One region of the Streptomyces hazeniae genome, then DNA from elsewhere that is predicted to be linked to it. Evidence: riboswitches for the same ligand, from Rfam matches in the RefSeq annotation. Region 1 holds a riboswitch; the other holds the start of a gene.
The links. A riboswitch is a leader RNA that binds a small molecule or an ion and turns the genes downstream of it on or off. The one in region 1 is predicted to bind cyclic di-AMP.

Region 2: another riboswitch for cyclic di-AMP. It lies ahead of RM572_RS02925 (transglycosylase family protein); the one in region 1 lies ahead of RM572_RS01255 (transglycosylase family protein).

The regions. Positions count from the first base shown of each region.
Region 1 is NZ_JAVREQ010000001.1:225,466-228,645, reverse strand. It holds gene RM572_RS01255 (transglycosylase family protein) at 1-1,177, opposite strand, end outside; cyclic di-AMP (ydaO/yuaA leader) riboswitch at 1,183-1,365, opposite strand; gene RM572_RS01250 (response regulator) at 1,753-2,565, opposite strand; gene RM572_RS01245 (oxidoreductase) at 2,562-3,180, opposite strand, start outside.
Region 2 is NZ_JAVREQ010000001.1:722,871-726,050, forward strand. It holds gene RM572_RS02920 (response regulator transcription factor) at 1-392, opposite strand, end outside; cyclic di-AMP (ydaO/yuaA leader) riboswitch at 1,194-1,351, shown strand; gene RM572_RS02925 (transglycosylase family protein) at 1,354-2,016, shown strand; gene RM572_RS02930 (aminoglycoside phosphotransferase family protein) at 2,598-3,180, shown strand, end outside.

The DNA of each region.
Region 1 (3,180 bases):
CGAAGTGCAGGTGCGGGCCGGTGCTGTTGCCGGTGGAGCCGACGGCCCCGATCTGCTGGCCGGCGCTGACGCTCTCGCCCGCCGAGACGGACAGCGAGGACAGGTGGCCGTACTGGCTGTACCGGCCGTCCTCGTGCTGGATGACGACCTGGTTGCCGTACGAACCGGCCCAGCCGGCGGAGACGACCGTGCCGTTGGCGACGGACTTCACCGTGGTGCCGGTGGAGGCGGCGAAGTCCACACCGGTGTGGTAGCCGCTGGACCAGCTGGCGCCGGTCTGGTGGTACGGGGTGCTCGTGGCGGCCTCGACCGGAGCGGAGAAGCCGCCGGCGGCGCTCTCGGCCTGGGAGGTGTCCGCGGACTCCGCGGCGGCGGAGGCCGCGTCGGAGCTGCCGGAGTCCTGCTTCGGCGCCGGAGCCTTCTTCTCGGTCTTCTCGGGCTTCTCGGCGGTCTCCTTCTTCGGCGCCTCGCTCTGCGTGGCGCCGGCGGCGGAGCCGTTCAGGCTGAGCTCCTGGCCCGGGTAGATCAGGTCCGGGTTGCCGCCGATGACCTCGCGGTTGCCGTCGTAGACGGTGTTCCAGCCGCCGTCCACGTCGTGCGCGTTGGCGATCTTGAACAGGGTGTCGCCGCTGACCACGGTGTAGCTCTCGGTCTTGGCGTCCTTCGGGGCCTTCGTGTCCCGGGCACCGGTGTCGGCCTTCGGGGCGGCCTGCTTCGGGGCCTCGGCGGTCTCGGCCTTCGAGGCGGCGGCGTCCTCGCCACCACCGTTCGGGTCGATCTGCGGGTCGCCGCTGTTCTGCTGCAGGCCGGCCTGCGGGCCGCAGTTGGGCCAGGCGCCCGGGCCCTGGAGGGCGAGCAGCTTCTCGGCGGCGGCTATCTGCTGGTCCTTGGTGGCGAGGTCGGCGCGGGGCGCGAACTCGGTGCCGCCGGCGGCCTCCCAGCTGGACTGGGTGAACTGCAGGCCGCCGTAGAAGCCGTTGCCGGTGTTGATGCTCCAGTTACCGGTGGACTCGCACTGGGCGACCTTGTCCCAGGTGTCCACGGAGGCGGCCTGGGCGCCGCCGGCGGTCACGAGCGGAAGGGCGATGCCGGCGCCGCCCGCGGTCAGGGCGAGGGCGGTGGCGCGGCGGGTGAAACGCTGCGTCTTGGAGCGACGATGACGTCCGCGTGCAGACATGGCTGTGGTCCTCTCCTACGCCTGCGAGGTGAGCTGTCGGGTTCGGGCTGGAGTTGCCCGGTCGCCTGTGCGAGCGCATGAGCGGCACTCGCTGCGACTTCACCCCAAGCCGTCCGGTGACGTACCGGCGCGGCACTTACCTTGGGTCCCCCACTCCTGCCGTTCGTGGGTCACGGGTGGCTCCTGCTCCGGGCGGCAGGACTCGGCGTCCCGGCTCAGGGCCGCCGCACGAGCGCGGCGGCGGAGGGAACCAAAACACAGGGATTCGGATTGCGGCAAGAAAGTCGGGTTTACGGACGGTCTTCACACGGGCTTCACGCCACTCCGACACGACTGTGTGCTGCTGTCCGTTTTCGCTGAGTTGTCGCGATCTTCGTATGTCGAGTGCTCAACTCGCCGCTATGAAGGGGGAGTTGAGAAAGCCCTGAATTTCGGTCCGGTGTGCGGCGCGCCCCGTCGAGACCGTGCTGTTATTCGCGTCACGCCGCGAGGAGCAGACCGCCAATATCCATACCGAAACGCCAAATGGGACGTAACGGGCTTCCCTGCGGTAATGCGTCGATCTCGTCCGGGTCTCAGTCCCGTCCGGTCCGGGGTGGCGTGGTGCCCGGGAGGCGGTACCGACGCTCGGGGCGACCCGTGGTGCCGTACCGCAGGGACACCTCGGCCTCGCCGCCGGCCGCGAAGTGCTCCAGATAGCGCCGCGCGCTCACCCGGGAGAGCCCGCTCAGCTCCGCGCACTCGGCCGCCGAGAGGTCTCCCGGCGCCTCCTTGAGCGCCCGCCGTACGAGCGCCGCGGTCTGCGCGGTCAGCCCCTTGGGGAGGGCCGGTCGCTCGCGCGGCGGCGCGGCGGCTCGCGGATCCCCGGCGGGGGAGCCGAAGACCCGGTCGACCTCCGCCTGTCCGGCCTCTCCCGCCGCAGCGAGTGCCGCCAGCTCGCGTCGCCGCTGCGCGTAGGCGAGCAGCCGCTCCCGCAGGGTCCTGCTCTCGAACGGCTTGATGATGTAGTGCACGGCCCCGCCGAGCTGGGCTCCGCGCACGGTCTCCACGTCGCGTGCGGCGGTGACCACCAGGACGTCCACCCCGGGGGCGGCGGGCGCGGTGCCCGTCGTCTCCTCGCCGGGGTCGCCCCGCAGCGCGCGCAGGACGTCCAGTCCCGACATGTCCGGCAGGTAGATGTCCAGCAGCACCAGGTCCGGGCGCAGTGCGCGCACCGCCGTCAGTGCCTCGGCGCCGGTCCGGGCCTCCCCGGCGACGGCGAATCCGGGGGTCTGCTCGACCATCGCACGGTGCAGCCGGGCGACCATGAAGTCGTCGTCCACGACGAGCACCCGCACCGTCGGCCTCTCGCCCGGTCCGTTATGTCCCGATGTGTGGTGGTGTGTCATTCCAGAGCCTCGTAGTGCACGCCCGTCAGCTCCTCGGACGCCTCCCACAGCCTCCGGGCCATCGCCGGATCCCGCGCCCAGGGCGCCCGCCAGGCTGCGCCCGGCGCGCCGCGCAGCCCCAGCAGTCGCGGCCCCACGAAGGCCCCGGGACCCACCTCCGCGGAGGTGGCGGCGTAGAGCGTGGCCGCCGCGCCCAGCTCGGCCGACGAACCGACGAGTGAGTTCGCGGCCCGCATCAGCCGCTCGCCGGTCCGGTCGCCCCTCAGCCGGGGCCCCTTGGTCTGCAGCTCGGTCGACGCGTATCCGGGGTGGGCGGCCGCCACGACCATGCCGTGCTCCCGGGTGCGGCGCGCCAGCTCCAGCGTGAAGAGCAGGTTCGCCGTCTTCGAGCGCCCGTACGCCGTCCAGCGCCGGTAGCCGCGCTCGCTGTTCAGGTCCGCCGGATCGATGCCCGAGACGACGTGCACGAGGCTGGAGACGTTCACGACCCGTGCGTCGCCGGCCGCCAGCAGCCGTTCCGTGAGCAGACCGGTGAGCGCGAAGTGCCCGAGGTGGTTGACGCCGAACTGCATCTCGAAGCCGTCGGCGGTCAGCGAGTGCGGGATCGCCATCAGC
Region 2 (3,180 bases), 500 kb from region 1:
CGGAGCAGGGACGGGTCGATCGTCGGACAACCCGCCACGATGCCCCGGATGGCATGCACCAGATGAGTTAAACGGGCGTGGTTCGGGATGACGCTGAAGACGCCGGCCACGGCGCGGTCCAGGACCGCTCTGCTGGGCTCGGCCGCGATGACGGCGATGCCGCAGTCGGGTGCGGCGGCGCGCAGTTCGTCGGCGAGGTGGAGTTCGTCGCGACCCGTGGTGGTCGCGCCGAGGACGGCGACGGTGGGACGTACGCGCAGCACCGCCGGGACGATCTGCCGGCTGTCGTTGACGGTCTCCACGACGTCGAAGTCCCGTACCTGCTTGAGGGTTTCGGCCAGGGTCTCCGAGATCAGGCGACGTTCGTCGGCCACTAGGATGCGAATTGTCACTGCTTGAACTCCCCGCGTGGACCCGGTGAGCCCGTGGTTTCCAGGCACGCCGAAGTCCCAGCTTGAATGTGAACATACACTGGCCCGTACCGCGATAACGCCCCGGAGGGTGCCACCCTCCAACCCCAGTGTCGGCACAAATTCAAACGAACAGCAGAATCCTCTCGGACGCTCTGCCGTGCTCCACCCCTGTCGGTTCACCCCCGTTCGGCGTTGCTCCAGGGTGGAGATCCAAGGCGGTCGACCACACCGCCTGCGTTCCGTAGAGTTACAGACCGACTTGAGACCGGTCAATGGCCCTTCACAAAGAGAAGGCGCCCGGGATGTCGCCCTACCTCCCGCTATGCCGGGAAGGCCGATGGCGATTTGAGCTGGACCTGAGCTTCTCCGGTGTGCTACCCACACGTAGCCGACACGTGCGCATCAGCTGTAACACCCACGACTCCGGCCCGGCACTTCCACGGTCGCACTCCGTCTCTTCACAAGGTGAACGTCCGGCCCCTCCCTCCCGGCGAACCGACCCCCGAGCGCGACCGGCCGGCTCGACGCCACGTCAGGAGAAGGCCTGCGGCGGCGCGTTCGGCCTCCCTCCAGAGGAGTGACGCTCCCGCGGCGGCAGGCACGTCCGACACACCGTCACCACCTGCGGAATCACCGGTTCGGCGCAACACCGGAACGCCCGGACGCCCTGTATGTCGGTTTTTGAACACTCCGGTGCGATGTGCTTACGGTCGCATCGCTCGTCGCCTGACGGGCACCGCGGCCGTCACGCCGAATCCTGCCGGCGGCCGGGGACACTTCGTCGCGTGAGCGCCGTAGGCAGGAGCGGGGGACCCAGGTAGGCCGCCGCACCCGAAGGAGGGAGCGGCTCGGGGCGTATCCGCCCGCGTCAGCGGACGGACGGGCACTCTCCGGCCCGAGCCCGACAGCTCACCTCGCAGGCGTCGGTGAGGAGACGAACATGCTGTTCACTGGCAAGTACCGGGCACACCTGTCCAGCACCCGCGCACGCGTCGCGGCCCTGGTGAGCACGGCGGGAGCCGCGGTCGCGCTTCCGCTGATGTCGGCGTCCAACGCCAGAGCCGCTTCCGTCGACACCTGGGAACAGGTCGCCGCATGCGAGTCCAGCGGAAACTGGCGGATCAACACCGGCAACGGCTACTACGGCGGGCTGCAGTTCTCCCAGTCCAGCTGGGAGGCCGCCGGCGGCACGCAGTACGCACCGCGTGCGGACCTGGCCAGCAAGCAGGAGCAGATCGCCGTGGCCGAGAAACTGCTGGAGATGCAGGGCCCGGGCGCCTGGCCGGTCTGCGGCAGCGAGGGCGGGCTGACCGCAGGGGCTCCCCCCGCGGAGGTGGCCCCCGACACCGGCGCGCCGGAGCAGCAGGCGCCGGAGCAGCAGGCGCCGGAGCCGGCGGCACCGTCGGCTCCCCAGCAGCAGTCCCAGCCCGTGCAACCGGTGCAGCCGACCGGGTCGGACTACACCGTCCGCTCGGGTGACACCCTCGGCGCCATCGCCGTCGCCTACGGCACCACCTGGCAGCAGATCTACGAGGACAACCGCTCGGTCGTCGGCGACGACCCCGATTTCATTCTTCCCGGTCAGCAGCTCGTGATCCGCTGACCCGCCGTCAGGCCACCCGCACGACCTTTCCGGCTCCGCGGTCCGCGCCCGCCCGGCTCCCCCTCCGGCGCAGGCGCGGACCGCTCCCCCGTCTCCTCCCCCGTCCTCCTCCCCCGAGGCAAGAACCGGGCAACCAGGCCCGGCAATCGCCCTCCCCCCGGCCGGGCGCACCGGGACCTCCCCGGCACGACCCCCCCCTCGGGCCGCGGGCGGCTCCGGCGTGCCGGCGCCGATACCCCCACCCCCGTGGGAGGTATCGGCGCCCACGCCTTTCACCTGCACAGACAGCCGGTGTCCGATCCCCTCCCGTGGGCGGACCCGATCGGACCGGCGAGGGAAACCCGGCGCTTGACGCGCCGAGGACTCCTGCGCCGCACCCCCGTGCCGGCTGCCTTGCGGGCCTCATCGTGACATGCAGCGCAGGACTCGCACATTGCCAGAACCCGGCAAAGTTCACGGCGCGTTGACGTCCGACTCCAGCGAGCACGCCCCCCGTTCCGCCCCTGCGGGGCGCTCAGTGGTTCTCCTACATCCGCGACGACGGGGCGCCGCCCCTCCGCGCGCGGCCGTACGTTGCACCGATGACACGTGAAATCCCGCTGCTGTTCGCGCGGAGCATCGTCGACCGCGAGGGAGCCTCCGGCAAGAGATGGCTGGCGGACCTGCCGGGCCTCGTGGAGGCCCTGCTGGGCCAGTGGGACTGCGTACCGGACGGCGAGGCGGCGCACGGCGGCATCGGGATGGTCCTCCCGGTGTCCGGGCCCGCCGGGCGGCGCTGCGTGCTGAAGGTGTCGTTCCCGCACCCCGACCGCGTCCACGAGCCGGACGCGTTCGCGGTATGGGCCGGGCGCGGGGCCGTCCTGCTCCACGAACGCGACGACGACCGGTGCGCCATGCTCCTCGAGCGGGCCCGCCCCTCGACGCTGGCCGACGTCGCGGACGGCGACGAGGTGATGGAGGTCGCCGGACAGCTCAGCCGCCGGCTCGCCGTGCCGGCTCCGCCCGGCCTGCCGAGGCTGCGGGACCGGGCCGACGCCTGGGAGGAGCAACTGCTCAAGGACGCCGCGGAACTGGAGCCGCGGCTACCGGATCACCTGGTGGACGCCGCCCTGGCGACCGTCCGCGAACTCGGCCGGGACCAGCCGGACACGCTGCTCCACGGCG